Regions from separate parts of the Fodinicola feengrottensis genome, predicted to be linked through region 1. Evidence: riboswitches for the same ligand, from Rfam matches in the RefSeq annotation. Region 1 holds a riboswitch; the other holds the start of a gene.
The links. A riboswitch is a leader RNA that binds a small molecule or an ion and turns the genes downstream of it on or off. The one in region 1 is predicted to bind cobalamin.
Positions count from the first base shown of each region.

Region 2: another riboswitch for cobalamin. It lies ahead of ABD301_RS04910 (cobalamin biosynthesis protein); the one in region 1 lies ahead of cobN (cobaltochelatase subunit CobN).

Region 1 covers NZ_BAAANY010000020.1:410,721-419,253, forward strand. Annotated here, with positions in the region: gene cobN (cobaltochelatase subunit CobN) at 1-2,727, opposite strand, end outside; cobalamin riboswitch at 2,759-2,878, opposite strand; gene ABD301_RS26010 (precorrin-3B synthase) at 2,964-4,124, shown strand; gene ABD301_RS26015 (precorrin-8X methylmutase) at 4,121-4,747, shown strand; gene ABD301_RS26020 (precorrin-2 C(20)-methyltransferase) at 4,757-6,244, shown strand; gene ABD301_RS26025 (cobalt-precorrin-6A reductase) at 6,219-6,980, opposite strand; gene ABD301_RS26030 (cobalt-precorrin-5B (C(1))-methyltransferase) at 6,994-8,061, shown strand; gene cobM (precorrin-4 C(11)-methyltransferase) at 8,236-8,533, opposite strand, start outside.
Region 2 covers NZ_BAAANY010000003.1:88,532-97,064, reverse strand. Annotated here, with positions in the region: gene ABD301_RS04925 (substrate-binding domain-containing protein) at 1-957, opposite strand, end outside; gene ABD301_RS04920 (PadR family transcriptional regulator) at 1,092-1,787, shown strand; gene ABD301_RS04915 (MFS transporter) at 1,756-3,201, opposite strand; cobalamin riboswitch at 3,767-3,888, shown strand; gene ABD301_RS04910 (cobalamin biosynthesis protein) at 3,920-4,858, shown strand; gene ABD301_RS04905 (cobyric acid synthase) at 4,855-6,345, shown strand; gene ABD301_RS04900 (putative cobaltochelatase) at 6,342-8,324, shown strand; gene cobO (cob(I)yrinic acid a,c-diamide adenosyltransferase) at 8,324-8,533, shown strand, end outside.

The sequences.
Region 1 (8,533 bases):
CCGAAAGAAGCCACTGATCCGCACGGTCACGTCGATTCGCGGCCGGCCAAGCTCAGCCAGGTCGAGGGGGGCCAACCCGGTGACTCGCCGGGAAGCATCGTCCCAGACCGGCCTGACGCCCAACAGAGCGAAAACCTCGGCGATGTCGTCGCCGGACGTACGCATCGCGCTGGTGCCCCACACCGACAGACCCACCGAGCGAGGCCATTCTCCAGTGTCCGCGCGATAGCGGGCCACCAGCGAGTCGGCCAGCGCTTGGCCGGTCTCCCAAGCAAGTCGGCTGGGCACCGCTTTCGGGTCCACCGAATAGAAGTTGCGTCCGGTGGGCAGCACATTGACCAGGCCACGCAACGGCGAACCACTCGGCCCGGCAGGGACATAACCGCCCTCCAGGGCGTGCAGCACAGCGTCGATTTCGTCGGTCGTACGAGCCAGCCGCGGCACGATCTCGGTGGCCGCGAAGGTGAGGATCTCGGCCACGGTCTTATCGGGCCGACCGAGAACGGCGTGGACTGTCTCCATTGCCGCGGTCGCATCCCAAGCGCGGTCTTCCATCGCCTCGACGAGCGCGCGTGCGGTGTTTTCGTGCTCATCCACGCTGACCCGCGCGGCTGACCCGTCCTCGGCGAGGCCGAGCGCCTCGCGGAGTCCGGGCAGGGTCTGCCGGCCGCCCCAGATCTGCTGCGCCCGCAGCATCGCGAGGACGAGGTTGACCCGGCCCGGCCCGCTCGGCGCAGCCCCGAGAACGTGCAGCCCGTCCCGAATCTGCGCGTCCTTGACCTCGCACAGCCAGCCGTCGACATGCAGCAGGAAGTCGTCGAACTCGGCGTCATGCGGCCGATCGTCGAGACCGAGGTCATGGTCGAGTTTGGCGGCCTGGATGAGCGTCCAGATCTGCGCCCGGATGGCCGGCAGTTTCGCCGGGTCCATCGCGGCGATATTCGCGTGCTCGTCCAGAAGTTGTTCCAGCCGGGCGAGGTCTCCGTAGCTTTCCGCGCGGGCCATCGGCGGCACCAGATGGTCGACCAGGGTGGCATGCGCCCGCCGTTTGGCCTGGGTGCCTTCGCCCGGATCGTTGACCAGGAACGGATAGATCAGCGGCAGGTTGCCCAAAGCCGCGTCCGGGCCACAGGAAGCGGACATTCCGACAGTTTTTCCGGGCAGCCACTCGAGATTTCCGTGCTTGCCAACATGCACCATCGCATCCGCGCCGAATTCCTCGGCCAGCCAACGATACGCGGCGAGGTAGTGGTGCGTTGGGGGCAGGTCGGGATCGTGGTAAATCGCGATGGGATTCGCGCCGAACCCACGCGGCGGCTGCACCATGACGACCACGTTGCCAGCGCGCAGGCCGGCCAGCACGATTTCACCGGTGGTGTCCACGTAAAGCTGGCCTGGCGGCGGACCCCAGTGCTCCTCGATCCTTTGCCTTAGCTGGGCGGGCAAAGTCGCGTACCAGGAGCCATAAACCTCAGCAGCGATCCGGATCGGGTTGCCGGACAACTGCTCTTCGGTCAGCCAGTCCGGATCCTGGCCGCCGGCCGCGATCAGCGCATGCATCAGCGCGTCGCCGTCCTGGGCCGCCAAGCCCGGAAACCCGTCTCCCAAGTCGTACCCGGCCGACCGCATCTTTTCCAGCAGCCGTACCACGCTGGCCGGTGTGTCGAGGCCGACCGCGTTGCCAATGCGCGCGTGTTTGGTGGGATAGGCCGACAACATCAGTACGACCTTGCGCGAAGCCGCCGGCAGATGGCGCAGCCGGGCGTGCCCGACCGCGATGCCGGCCACCCGCGCGGCCCGCTCCGGATCGGCCACATAATGCGTCAGGCCGTCCGCATCGGTCTCCTTGAAGGAAAACGGGACGGTGATCAGCCGCCCGTCGAACTCCGGCACCGCGACCTGAGTAGCCACGTCCATGGGCGACAGGCCGCTGTCGTTCTCCGCCCAGGTGGCCCGGTCGCTGGTCAGGCAAAGGCCCTGCAGAATCGGAATGTCCAACTCGGCGAGGGCGCCGACATCCCAGGCGTCATCTTCGCCGCCGGCCGTCACCGCCGCCGGCGTACTTCCGCCAGCTGCCAGTACAGTCACCACCAGCGTGTCGACTTTACGCAGGACAGCGAGCATTTCCGGTGGCGCGGTCCGCAAAGACGCGCAGTACAGCGGCAAAGCCTGCCCACCGGCATCCTCTATCGCGCTGGACAGCGCCTCCACGAAAGCGGTGTTCCCGGCCACGTGGTGCGCGCGGTAGTAGAGCACACCCACCACCGGGCCGGAGCCGTTGCTCGTACGCTCCAGCTCGCCCCACAGCGGCATCGGTTCCGGAGCCACGAAACCAAAGCCAGTCAACAAAATCGTGTCTGACAAAAAGTGGTGCAGGTTCGCGAGGTTGCCGGGACCACCATGCGCCAAGTACGCATGCGCCTCGGCGGCCACGCCGATGGGGACGGTCGAGAGCTCCATCAGCTCGGCGTCCGGCGTTTGCTCGCCGCTCAACACGACCACCGGCAGCGATCCGGCCAGCAGGTGGTCCAGGCCGTCCTCCCAGGCCCGCCGGCCGCCCAGAATGCGGACGACCACCAGCCGCACGCCGGCCAGCAGCGCCGGCAGGTCGTCAACGGTCGTACGGGCCGGGTTCGCCAGCCGGTAGCCAACGGCGGCCGCGCGCGCCGACAGCAGGTCCGTATCCGACGTGGAGAGCAGCAAGATCTGGCCGCGGGCGCTGGACATCGCGGATCCTCCCTCGGGGTCCGCGCCCCGGGTCGAGAGAGCGACGGCGGCCAGTTCCTGGCTCACGGGTCAGCTGAAGCTGACCTGATGACAGTGGCGGGACCGCGCCGGATTCGCACCGGCTTCCTGCACCGTCGTCGCTGTGGTGGCGGTATGAAGTTGGGCCTGACCGCCAAACTCTAACCGGTCAGTCAGGGAGCGACGACAGGCCGGACCGGGCACGTAGTATCCGGCAGGTGTCCGCCCTTGCCTCGCGTGACGGCGCCGTCGACCGGTGTCCGGGAGCGCTCCGACTGCATGCCGCCGCGGACGGCGGCCTCGCTCGCGTACGGGTCCCGGGCGGCCGCCTGAGCGCCGCGCAGCTTGCCTTGCTCCGCGATGCGGCGGTCGAGCTGGGCGACGGCACTCTCGAGTTGACTTCGCGCGCAAACGTGCAGGTCCGGGGGCTGGCCGGCGCGGGTGACCTCGCCGAAAGGCTGGCCGGCGCCGGCCTGCTGCCGTCCGAGTCCCACGAGCGGGTACGAAACATCATCGCCAGCCCGCTCAGCGGGTGGGATGGCCAGGGTTTGCTGGACATATTTCCGCTGGTCAGCATGCTCGACACGGTGCTGTGTGACACGGCTGGCCTGGCCGAGCTGCCGGGCCGGTTCCTGCTCGTCGTGGACGACGGACGCCGCGATGTGATCGGGCTGGGCGCGGACATCGGGCTGCTCTCGGTCGCCCGCGACCAGCTCGCGCTCGTACTCGCTGGCCTGGACACCGGCCTGCGGGTACGCCCGGACCAGGCCGTCGATGTCGTACGTGGCGCGGCTGAGGCGTTCCTGGCCGAGCGAGCCGCACAGGGCTCGACAGCGTGGCGGCTGGCCGAACTGGCCGATGGTCCGGCTGCGATCGGCCGCCGGATGGGCCGCCCACCAGCCTCGATGCCGCGCCTCAGCGGCCGCCAGCCAACCCCCGTTGGCGCGTACGACGGCGTGTCGGTCGTCGGTGTGCCGCTGGGCCGCCTCGACGCCGAACAGGTGGCCACGCTGATCAGTGCCGCCGACGAGTTTCGCGTCACACCTTGGCGAAGCGTCGCGTTCCGCGGCCGCATTCGGACCACGGCCGGCCTGATCACCGACCCGGATTCACCTTGGTTGGGCGTGACGGCCTGCGCCGGAAAGCCGCGGTGCGCGCAGGCGCTGGCGGACGTACGCACCGATGCCGCGAAGGCGTTGGCGCCGGGCCGGCGACCGGTGCACTGGTCGGGTTGTGCCCGACGATGTGGCCGGCCGGCGGGTTCGCTGGTGGACGTGGTGGCGACCGACTTGGGCTACCACGTGACCGTCGACGGACAGATGCGAAGCGAAGGTGTCGGTGTCGGTGTCGCAGCACAGGTAATCAGGGCGGTTCGATGATCGACTACCTCAAGGACGGGCCGGAAATCTACCGGCGGTCCTTCGCGACCATCCGCGCCGAGGCGGATCTCAGCCATCTGCCGGCTGAGCTGGAGAAGGTCGCCGTACGGATGATCCACGCTTGCGGCATGACTGACCTGGTGGCGGATTTGGCCTGGTCACCAGATGCGGGCAAGGCCGCTCGGACAGCACTGCGAGCCGGCGCGCCGATCCTTTGTGACGCGGCGATGGTGGCCAGTGGCATCACCCGCCGCCGGTTGCCGGCCAGCAACGAGGTTATCTGCACCTTGACCGATCCGCGGGTCCCAGAACTGGCCGCACACCTGGGTACGACCCGGAGTGCTGCTGCCTTGGAGCTGTGGCGAGACCGGCTGGAAGGCTCGCTGGTGGCGATCGGCAACGCGCCGACCGCGCTGTTCCGGCTGCTGGAAATGATCGAGGAGGGCGCTGGCCGGCCCGCCGCGGTGCTCGGCCTGCCGGTCGGTTTCGTCGGTGCGGCCGAGTCGAAGCGCGCACTCGCCGAACATCCGAGCGGCCTGGCACACATCGTCGTCCACGGTCGCCGTGGCGGCAGCGCGATGGCGGTGGCCGCGGTCAACGCCCTCGCAACCGAACAGGAGTGATTTCCTTCCGTGGCAGAACGAAAACCGGCCGGCCGGCTCTACGGCGTGGGCCTCGGGCCGGGCGATCCGGAGCTGGTGACGGTCAAGGCAGCCCGGTTAGTCGGCGCCGCCGACGTGATCGCCTACCACTGCGCCCGGCACGGCCGGAGCATCGCGCGGCGGATAGCCGAGCCGTACGTACGCGCCGGCCAGATCGAGGAAAAACTCGTCTATCCGGTGACCACCGAGACGACCGACCATCCAGGTGGTTATCAAGGCGCGATCGACGAGTTCTACACGGCCGCGGCGGCTCGGCTGGCCACCCACCTCGACGCCGGCCGCGATGTCGTCGTGCTCTGCGAGGGCGACCCGTTCTTCTACGGTTCTTACCTGCACATGCACAAACGGCTCGCCGATCGCTACCCCACCGAAGTTGTGCCGGGCGTGACCTCGGTCAGCGCGGCTGCCGCTGAGTTAGGGCGGCCACTGGCCGAGCGCGACGAGGTTTTGACCATTCTGCCGGGAACTTTGCCGCCGGCCGAACTCGCCCGCCGGCTCGCCGACACCGATACGGCCGCGGTTGTGAAGCTGGGCCGCACCTTCGCGGGCGTACGAGCCGCACTCGCCGCAGCAGGCCGGCTGGACGACGCCTGGTACGTCGAGAAAGCCACTACGGACCAGCAACGGACCGCGTCATTGTCCACAGTGGATCCGGCGGATGTGCCCTACTTTTCCCTTGCCCTGCTTCCCAGCGGCCGTCCCGAAGCACCAAAGAAAGCAGGGGTCGTCGTGGTCGGCCTCGGGCCGGCCGGACAGCCATGGCTGACGCCGGAAACGCGAGCCGCGCTGGCCGAGGCCGACGATTTGGTCGGATACGGACCTTATCTCGATCGAGTGCCACCGAATCCGCACCAGACAAGGCATCCATCCGACAACCGGGTAGAGGCGGAGCGCGCCGCGGTGGCTCTGAAGCTAGCCGCCAGCGGTCGCCAGGTGGCCGTGGTTTCCTCCGGCGATCCAGGCGTTTTCGCGATGGCCACAGCGGTTCTGGAAGTGGCTTGCGAGCCGCACTTCGCCGGCGTACCGGTACGCGTGCTGCCCGGAGTCACCGCCGCCCAGGCGGTCGCCAGCCGGATCGGCGCACCGCTCGGGCACGACTACTGCGTGTTGTCGCTGTCCGATCGGCTCAAACCCTGGTCGGTGGTCGAACAGCGGCTGGCCGCGGCCGCCGAGGCCGATCTGGTGGTGGCGATCTACAACCCCGGATCCCGCAGTCGTACGCACCAGGTCACCGCGGCCCGGGATGTCCTGCTCAAACACCGAAATCCGGACACGCCGGTGGTCATCGGCCGCGATGTCGGCGGCGCCGGCGAAAGCGTACGAGTCGTCCGGCTGGCCGATTTGCAATCGTCCGATGTGGACATGCGGACGCTGCTGATCGTCGGGTCGTCCCGTACGCGCGCGGTGCAGCGCGGCGGCGAAACGGTCGTCTTCACGCCCCGCCGCTATCCGGAATGACGTTTTCCAGCCAAGCAACGGCCTGCGCCTCGGTCTCGACGATCGCCACCGCGGGCAGTTTCGGCCGACGTACGATCACCACCGGCAGCCCCAGCTCGCGGGCCGCCGTCAGCTTGGCCGCAGTCTGCTGACCACCGCTGTTTTTGGTCACCAGCAAGTCGATCCGGTGTTCGCGCAGCAGCGCCAGCTCACCGTCCACTGGGTACGGTCCACGATTCAGGAGCACGGTCAGCCGGGCCGGCAGCGGGGGCTCCGGCGGGTCCACCGACCGCAGCAGGAACCATCGGTCGCTGGCCGCGAAGGCCGCCGCATCGGTCCGGCCGGTGGTCAGGAACACCCGCTCCCCCGGCACCGGCAGGTCGCCGACCCGGTCCACCCAGTGCCAGTCATCGCCGTCGCGCGGCTCCCACCCGGGCCGTTGCAGCACCACGTACGGCAGGGCGAGCCGCTCAGTCGCCGCCGCGGCCGACCGGGTCATGGTGCTGGCGAAGGGATGGGTGGCATCGATGACCGCCGCGATTTCGTTCGTACGCAGCCAATCCAACAGGCCTTCGACGCCACCGAAGCCGCCGATCCGGACCGCGCCGGCGGGCCGCGCCGGCTCCCGCACCCGACCGGCCAACGATGAGATCGCCTCGACTCTGGGATGGTGCTCCAGCGCGGCCGCGAGCCGGCGCGCCTCGCCGGTGCCACCGAGCAACAGGACCCGCGCTCTCACCGCATCACCCCTGGTCATACCGTACAAGGATATGAAAGCGACGGGCCTGCGCTATGGCTGGACGACCGGCGCGTGTGCGACCGCCGCCGCGACCGCCGCTTACACGGCGCTGCTCACCGGCGATTTCCCCGACCCGGTCCAGATCACCCTGCCGCGCGGCCAGCGGCCCACCTTCGCGCTCACCCGTGAATCGCTGCGGATCGGCGCGGCCACCGCGGCGATCGTGAAGGACGCCGGCGACGACCCCGACGTGACGCATGGCGCGGTGATCAGCGTGACCGTACGCCCCGGCGGCGCTGGCATTACCTTCGTCGCCGGCCCGGGCGTCGGCACGGTGACCAAACCGGGCCTCCCGCTGCCGGTCGGGGAACCGGCCATCAACCCGGTGCCGCGCCGAATGATCACCGAACACCTCGCCGCGGTCGCAGCACTGCATGGCGGCTCCGGTGACGTCGTTGTCGAGGTAGCGATCGAAAACGGCGAGGAAATCGCCCGAAAGACCTGGAATCCACGACTCGGCATCCTCGGTGGCCTGTCGATCCTGGGCACTACCGGGATCGTCGTCCCGTACTCGTGCTCGGCCTGGATCGACAGCATCCGGCGCGGCATCGACGTGGCCCGCGCCGCCGGCCACCAGCATGTCGCCGGCTGCACTGGCAGCACGTCCGAGCAGGTCGCCGCCGCTCTTTATGACCTACCCGCTGACGCTCTGCTCGACATGGGAGATTTCGCTGGCGCCGTACTGAAATACCTGCGCCGACATCCGGTGCCGCGGCTCACCGTCGCCGGCGGAATCGGCAAACTCTCCAAACTCGCCGACGGCCACCTCGACCTGCATTCCGGCCGCTCGCAAGTGAACCCTGACCTGCTCGCCACCCTCACCGCCCTCGCCGGCGGTTCTCCCGCACTGGTCGAACAGGTGCGTACGGCCAACACCGCCCTCGCCGCCCTCCACCTCTGCCAAGCCGCCAACCTCCCCCTCGGCGACCTCATCGCAGCACGCGCGCTCACGACCGCCCTCGAGGTCCTCCGCGGAGCGCCCGTCACCGTCGACATCGTCGTGATCGACCGCGCCGGCACCATCGTCGGCCGCGCCTAGGCAGTGTCTGGTTATTCCGGGGGGATGAGAGTCGAGATCCAGAAGTTGGCTGCTGGTGCCGTGGGGAAGCCTTCATAGCAGCGCTATGGGGGCTTTCCCACGGTGCCTGCAGCCGGCTTCTGGGCTCGGCTATCGCCCGGCGGAATAACCAGACACTGCCTAGGACCTAACCCATCAGAAAGTACGGACGCGAGCGGCGGAATACAGGTGGCTGTCGGGGAAAGAAGCGGCGGTGAGGGTCTGGCCGACGATGACGACAGCCGTACGTTTGATGCCGGCCTCGTGCACCTGCGCGGCGATATCCGCCAACGTTCCGCGCAAAATCACCTCGTCCGGGCGGCTCGCCATCGCGACCACGGCCACCGGGCAATCGGTGCCGTAGTTCGGGGTGAGTTCGGCGACCAGCTGATCGATCCGTTGGACCGCCAAATGCACCACCATGGTGGCCTGACTTTGGCCGAGGGTAGCCAAA
Region 2 (8,533 bases), on a different contig from region 1:
CTCGGCCGGCTCGAAGAGGCGACCGGCCAGTCCCTGCTCGTACGAATAGCGCAGGAAGGTGCGCAGCGTCGTGTCGTTCGCTTTCAGTCCGTACGGCCAAAAATCCCGGCCCATCACCGACTGGGTCTGCTCGACCGCGGCATACAGCCAGGGCAGCATATAGCGGTTTGCCGCGGTCTCGCCAAGTTTTTGCTGGACGTTGTGCTTGGCGTCGACGAAAGCCTGGAAGAGCGAGCGGGCCAGCCAGCGATGACTCTGGTAGAGATCACGCCGAAGCACGATCACATGCATGATCGGGAAGATGCCGGTCCGGGTGAAGTATTCCTCCTCGGCTGCTCGCGGGTCCGCGAGCAGCCGGCGGATCGAGATGTCACCGTCCAACATGGACTGTGGGGTTCGCGGGCTGTAGATCGCGTCAAGTTCCCCGCTCAGCAACAGATCGGTGAGCGTTTGGTCCGCCGGCACCGGTTCCACGTCGACGCCGGCTGGCAAACTCAGCTGGATTTTCTCCACCCGGCCACTCTGCTGCAGGCCTCCGGTGCGATAGCGCACCGACTCGACCGGCACCTGGTGGAACTCGGCCAGGATGCCGCGAATCCACACCGCGGCGGTGACCTGGTATTCCGGGATGCCAACGGTTTTGCCGGCCAGCTCCGACAGCTCACGTAACGGGCTCTGCGCTCGTACGTAGATGCCGTTGTGCCGGAAGGCACGGGACGGGAAAATCGGGATGGCCACAAACGGAGAATCGTTGCCGGACAACGACAGCACGTAGGACGAGAGTGACATCTCGGCCGCGTCGAACTCCTGGTAGCGGGCCATCCGGAAGAAGGTTTCCTCGACCGGCAGGGCCAGATAGGTCAGGTCGACGCCCTCCGGCCGGATCCGGCCGTCGGCCAGCGCCTGAGTACGGTCGTAGTCCCAGCACGCAATCGTGATCGGCACCCGTACGCTCATGCTGCCTCCCGTTCCTGCCGGCCCGCCGCGGCGTGCTGGTCTGTCGATCCTGCGACAACTCCGATATATACGTATCGGCCGTAGTATGTGCAGCAGCATCCGCGCCGTGCGGACGACGAAGGGAGGTGCGTGCCGTGTCGCTTCGGCACGCCTTGCTTGCCCTGCTGGAAGCCGAGCCGATGAGCGGCTACAGCCTGGCCAAGTTCTTCGACCAGTCGGTGGCTTACGTCTGGCACGCACCGCATTCGCAGATCTATCCGGAGCTGCGGCGAATGGAGCAGGCCGGGATGATCACCGGGCGCTCCGAGGCGCGCGGCACTTTCGCCACCAAGCGGATCTATTCGTTGACCGATGACGGCCGCGCGGAGTTGGCGCGGTGGGTCGAGGAACTCTCTCCGCTGCCGCGCGAAAGAGACGCCGCCTACCTGAAGAGCAGCTATTTTGAATACGGTGACTATGCCAGCGCGCGCAAGCATTTCGAGGCTCACCGGGCTCATCACGAAGAGCAGCGGCGGCGCTGGGAGGCGCACGTCAAGCAGCTGGAGAACCGGGACACCGACCTGCTCCGGATTCGGCTCGCGCAGGCGCCGGAACACCTGCGAAAGCAAGTCGTGGCTTACAAAGTGCACGTCTACCACGGGCTGATCGAGCGGGCCAAACAGGAAGTCCGCTGGGCGCTCGCGGGCCTTCGGATGGTGGACGAGCTGGAAGCCGAGACGGTCGCGGCGCGACCCGCACCGGCTGGTACGCCCCGCAAAGCGGTGGAGCGGACGAAATCGGCGGGCCCGCCGACCCGGGTCAGCCGGCGGCATGAGCCGCCGCGCCGCTGATCCTGGACCTGACGGCCAGTGAGCCGCCGATGGCGAGCGCGAGCAGGCTGGCGCCGCAGCAAACCCAGAAGCTGACCAGAAAACCGGTCTCGGTGGGAGCGCCGCCGGCGCCGCCGAAGGCGCTCAGCAGCAGGCCGACGATGTCGCTGCCGAAGGAGTTTCCCACCGCGTACGCGACAATGGAGATCCCCAGCGCGACCCCGGACTCGGACGCCGGCACCGCGCCGACAATGAGGATCTGGGTGGTGGCGAGCGCGATCGCGGTGCCCATCGAATAAACGCCCTGTGCGGTCAAAACGGCGATCGGGGCGCCGGCGAGCACCGCGAAGGCCACAAATGACAGGGCATTGAGGCCGACGCCCACACACGCGGACACCGCCATGCTGCCGCGCCTGGTCAGCCGCTGGAGCAACATTATCCCCACGATGGCGCCGATTGTCTGCGGGACCGCGAACCACGCGGTCTGCAGGATCGTGAATCCGTAGCCGAAACCGGCCACCGCCGGCTGGGTCTGCGCCAGCCTGGTGACCGCGGAGAGCGAGCCGTAGACACCGAAGGCGATGAGGAATGTCATGAGATACGGCACTCTCACGTGCGGCTTCAGAATGTCGCTCAGCCGGATCAGCGGATTCTTCGCCCGCCCGGCCGAAACCAGCCAGAGCAGCAACAACACGACCCCGGCCACCAGCAATGCGACCACTCGCGGCGATCCCCAGCCCCAGGTGGGTCCTTTGCTGAGGCCGAGCAGAATGCCGACCAGCGAGAGCGCCAGCAGTACCGCGCCGGTCAGGTCCAGCCGGCCGGCCGCCCGATGCCGGGAATCTCGTACGAGCCAACCGGTCGCAGCCATCCCGATGACGACCGTGATAATTCCGATGACGAAAAAGGACCGCCAGGCGGTGGGGTGAATGCCGACCAGCGCGCCCAACAGGATGCCGCCGCCGATCCCGACCCCGTTGCCGGCGTGGATCGCGCCGATCGTGAGCTGCGCGCGCTTTTTCGGCATGGTGTCGCTGGCAATCGCCTCCGGGAGCGCCAGCATCGGGAACTGCGCTCCCATTAACACCCTGCCGAGGATCAGCAGCGGGAAGCTGGTCGCGAAACAGTCGATCAGGCAGCCGGCGAGCACCAGCGCGAGAGACACCATAATCATTGGTTTCTTGCCGTAAAGATCGGCGAGCCGGCTGATCACCGCCAGCGCCACCGCGCCGGCCAACAGCGACGAGGTCACCAGCCAGGAGGTATCGGCGACACCGAGGTGCAGTTGTTTGCCAATGGTGGGTAACAACGGCACTATTCCGACTTGCAGGAGTTGCAGCGTGAAGCCGAGATAGGTGAGGGTGACCACCGCCGCGCGACCGTTCACCGCCGTGCCCCGGGTGTCGCCAGCCGGATCGACCGCTGCTTCCGTCATCTGTCTTGCCCTTCCGGAGCCGATCTGTGCCACCAGATATCCGTACGGCATGACCCAAACACAGCAAGGCTGGCACTGTGTGGGGTTTACCGGAAGTTTAACCCGCCCTGCTCCGGGAAGCGGTTGTTTATGTCAGCACATACGTATATCTTGGTATCTGCGCCGGACCGGGCCCCCGACCGGCCCGGCGCACTTTCGTTCCCCTGTCGGGAACTTCCCTGTTCAGTAGGCACTCTCTGTCGCTGGCCTGCGCGTTGACCGCCGACGCGCGCGGGACGATCAGCTGGGACGCGACTTGGTCGCGTCCTTCTTTGTGCCCGAGGGCAGCGAAATCTCGCCCGCGTGACGAGACATTGTCGCTGGTGGCGTGGATGTCGCCCGGGACGCGGCGAATATCGGGATGTCGGCGTTGGAACGTGCTTTCGGGTCCGTACGAGGGAGCGGCCGAAGCGGTTGGGTGGGATCTGGATCCATCTCCGCAAGGTGCCCCAAAAATGGAACAGGACCCATCGGGCGTGGCGGTGGTCATAGGCGGCCGCCTTGACAGTGCCGAAACGGCTGTGGTTGCCTGCGAAGGTTCGTCGATGACCAGGGAGGAAGCCGGTGCGACTCCGGCGCGGTCCCGCCACTGTCAGCCGGGTGCGAGCCCGGTGAGCCAGGAACTCCGGTCGTCGATCCCTTCGTCCTGGGGCGCGGACACCCCGAGGAAGGTTTCGCGATGGCCGCGTCCCGGTGGACGCTCCCGGTCGGCCTGCTCGCGGGGACCCTGTTGGACCTGGCCCTCGCCGATCCCCGGCGCGGCCATCCGGTAGCCGCGTTTGGGCAGGTCGCGGCCGCACTGGAGCGGCGAGTGTGGGCGGACAGCCGGCGCAGCGGAGCCGTCTACGGTGGGGCCTTGGTGAGCGCTGCGGGGCTCACTGGCGTCGTCCTCGCGCGTACGGCCCGCACACCGCTGCCGGCGATCGCGATGACCGCGGCCGGCACCTGGGCAGTGTTGGGTGGCACGTCGTTGGCGCGTGAGGGCGCCCGGATGCGGGCCCTGCTGGCCGCCGACGACCTGGCTGGTGCGCGTACGCGCCTTAGCCACCTCTGCGGTCGGGACGCGGCCGGTCTCGGGGTGGCCGAGCTCAGTCGGGCGACGGTCGAGTCGATCGCGGAGAACACCTCCGACGCGGTGGTGGCGCCGCTGTTCTGGGGTGCGGTGGCGGGGGTGCCGGGGCTGCTGGCTTATCGAGCGATTAACACGCTGGACGCGATGATTGGTCACCATAACGAGCGATATGAGCGTTTCGGTTGGGCCGTTGCGAAACTCGACGATCTGGTGAACTGGGTGCCGGCCCGGTTGACCGGGTTTTTGGCCGCTGCCCTCGCGGGTTCCGTTGACGGCAGCCCGCGTGCCGCGGTGACCGCGATGATCCGGGACGGCGGCCGGCACCCGAGCCCAAACGCGGGCCAGTGCGAAGCGGCTTTCGCGGGTGCCTTGGGCGTCCGGCTCGGGGGCGTGAACCGGTACGGCGACCGGGTGGAAATTCGTGGTGTGCTGGGAGATGGGCGCGAACCGACGGTCCAGGACATTGGCCGGGCAGTGCGGCTGTCCCGTCTGGTGGGAGTCGCCGCTGCCATTCTTTTCGCGATGGCCCGCAAGGTCGCGACGTGAGTGGCGCTCTGCTGGTCGCCGGGACCACCTCAGACGCGGGCAAGAGCATCGTCACGGCCGGACTGTGTCGATGGTTGGCCCGCCAGGGCGTGAAAGTCGCGCCTTTCAAAGCCCAGAACATGTCGCTGAATTCCATGGTCACCCGCGATGGCGCCGAAATCGGCCGGGCGCAGGCCGCGCAGGCGGCGGCCGCCCGGATCGAACCGGAAGCGGTGATGAACCCGGTTCTGCTCAAACCCGGCAGCGATCGGCATAGTCAGGTGATCCTGCTCGGCCATCCGATCGCCGAGGTCAGCGCGCTTTCGTACCGGCAGCTAAAAACCCGCCTCCGGGAAGCGGCGCTGGAGTCGCTTAGCGACCTGCGTTCGCGTTACGACGTGGTGATCTGTGAAGGCGCCGGCTCGCCCGCCGAGATCAACCTGCGGGACACCGACATCGCGAACATGGGCTTGGCGCGCGCCGCGGGGCTGCCTGTCCTGGTGGTGGGAGATATCGACCGGGGTGGCGTTTTCGCTGCCATGTTTGGCACTCTGGCGCTGCTGGAGCCGGCGGACCAGGCGTTGCTGGCTGGTTTCGTGGTCAACAAGTTCCGCGGTGACGCTCGGCTGCTCGGACCGGGTCTGGACTCGCTGCGCCGGTTGACTGGGCGGCCGGTGCTCGGTGTGCTGCCGTGGGTACCCGGCCTTTGGCTGGACGCCGAGGATTCGCTCGCCCTGACTGCCGAGCGGCCAGCGGTGGCGCCGCCGGTCGGCGAGGATGTGCTGCGCGTCGCGGTGGTCCGCTTTCCGCGCGTCTCGAATTTCACCGACGTGGACCCGCTGGTCGCCGAGCCGGGCGTGGTGCTGCGGTTTGTCACCCGGCCGGAGGAACTTTCCGATGCGGATCTGGTGATCCTGCCAGGCACCCGTGCCACCGTCGCGGATCTGGCCTGGCTAAGGGAAAACGGGCTCGCCGATGCGATCGTACGACGGGCCGCCCAGCGACGGCCGGTCCTCGGGATCTGCGGTGGCTACCAGATGTTGGCGGGCTCGATCGACGACGAGGTGGAAAGCCGGCAGGGAATCGTGCCCGGCCTCGGCCTGCTGCCCACCACTGTCCACTTTGGACCAGAAAAGGTGCTCGGCCGTCCTTCGGGGCAGGCGTACGGGCAACCGGTGCACGCGTACGAGATTCGGCACGGCCGGGTTTCGGTGGCAGGCGGCGAGGCTTTCCTTGATGGGTGTTCAGCCGGCACGGTCTGCGGGACCAGTTGGCACGGCGTCTTGGAAAACGACGGTTTCCGGCGAGCCTTCCTGGCCGAGACCGCCGCGCAGGCCGGCCGGCGCTTTGTACCAGGTGAGGTTTGTTTCGCCGATATACGCCAACGATGGCTCGATCTGGTGGGCGATCTGATTGCCGACCACCTGGACACCGCCGCGGTGATGCGGCTGATCTCGGACGGCCCACCGGCTGGTCTGCCGTTCGTACCACCGGGACCACCCGCATGAGGAGCGCAGTGACTGCCCCCATTTTCCCGCTCAGCGCCGTCGTCGGCATGGACGACCTACGGTTGGCGTTGGTGCTCAACGCGGTCTCCCCCGCGATCGGTGGAGTGTTGGTACGCGGCGAAAAAGGCACCGCCAAGTCCACCGCCGTGCGGGCTCTCGCCGCGGTGTTGCCCGCGGTGGAGGTGGTCAGCGGCTGCCGTTTCAGCTGTGACCCGGCCGATATCGACCCGGACTGTCCGGACGGCCCACACGATTTCGCCGGTCCGCGGGAAAGCCGGCCGGCCAGACTGGTCGAGTTGCCGGTCGGCGCAAGCGAGGACAGGCTGGTGGGAGCACTTGACATCGAGCGTGCGCTGGCCGAGGGCGTGAAGGCGTACGAGCCGGGGCTGCTGGCCGCCGCCCATCGCGGCCTGCTCTATGTCGATGAGGTGAACCTGCTCGGCGACCATCTGGTGGACCTTTTGTTGGACGCGGCCGCACTTGGCATGTCCTATGTGGAGCGTGAAGGTGTCTCGATCCGGCACCGCTCGCGGTTCTTGCTGGTCGGCACGATGAATCCGGAGGAGGGTGAGCTCCGGCCGCAGCTGCTCGACCGGTTCGGGCTGACCGTCGAGGTGGCCGCCCCGCGAGAGGTGGACGCCCGCGCCGAAGTAGTTCGCCGACGACTGTCGTTCGATGCTGATCCAACTTCTTTCGCTGCCGGGTTTTCGGCCGCCGAAAGCGAATTGGCGTCTCGCATTCTGACCGCTCGGGAACTTCTCGCTCAGGTGGCACTTCCGGACGCGGTCCTGCGCCAGATCGCATCGGTGTGTGCCTCATTCGAAGTCGACGGGCTGCGAGCGGACATCGTCATCGCTCGTACGGCCGTCGCACACACCGCCTGGGAAGGGCGGAGCGTGGTCGATGGAGATGACGTACGAATGGCCGCCCGGTTGGCGTTGCCGCACCGGCGCCGGCGAAATCCGTTCGACGCTCCCGGTCTGGATGAGGAGCAACTCGACAACGCGCTCGATGATCATTCGAACGACGATGATCCCCACGATGACGGTCCGGGTGGGGCGCCGGCACCGCAGGACAGTCCCGCGCCGGCAGACTCCAGCTCCCCGACTGATTCCGGCTCTGCGCCCGAGCGGCCGATGCCAGCGCCGGGCGAGTCTTTTGCCGCCCCTACCGACACTTTCCGGACCCGCCGGCTGGAGGTGCCAGGGGTGGGCAGCGGCGCCGCCGGTCGACGTTCCCGGGCGAAGACGGATGTCGGCCGGGTGACCGGATCCAGCCGGCCGACCGGCAAAGCCGGCCGTCTGCACCTCGTCTCGACGATGATTGCCGCCGCACCGCAGCAAAAAGCTCGCGGCCGTACGAGTGCCGGCTTGATTCTGCGCCGCCAGGATCTGCGCCTTGCCCGCCGAGAGGGGCGCGAGTCCAACCTCGTCCTGTTTGTGGTGGACGCCAGCGGCTCGATGGCTGCCCGGTCCCGGATGGGTGCGGTCAAGGGGGCGGTGCTTTCGTTGCTGCTAGACGCGTACCAGCGCCGGGACAAGGTCGGTCTGGTGACTTTTCGCGGTGACAGCGCTGAACTCGCGCTGCCGCCCACGTCCTCCGTGGACACCGCGGCCGCACGTCTGACTGTTTTGCGGACCGGCGGGCGTACGCCGCTGGCCGCCGGTTTGTTGCGGGCACGGGAAGTCCTGCGGGTCGAGCGCCTGCGTGATCCCCGGCGGCGGGCGTTGATGGTGGTCGTCACCGACGGCCGGGCGACCCGGCGCGGTGGTGGCGACCTCGAAGACGCCTATCGTACGGCCGCATTGTTGGCCGCCGAGGGGACCGCGGCCGTGGTGGTCGACTGCGAAAGTGGGCCAGTTCGGCTGGGATTGGCTGGGAAACTCGCCATGGCGCTGGGCGGACCGGCGGTGCGGTTGGAGGAACTGGCCGCGGACACCCTCGCGGCTTCGGTTCGTACGTTCACTGGAGCAGCCTGATGCCACAGGGAAAACCGACCGATGTGCCCGAAGACGGCCTCACCACTCGACAACGCCGAAACCGGCCGCTGCTGATCGTCCACACCGGACCGATGCGGGGCAAGTCCACCGCGGCCTTCGGCATGGCGTTGCGGGCGTGGAACCAGGGATGGTCGATCGGGGTCTTCCAGTTTGTCAAGAGCGCCAAATGGAAGGTCGGCGAAGAAGCG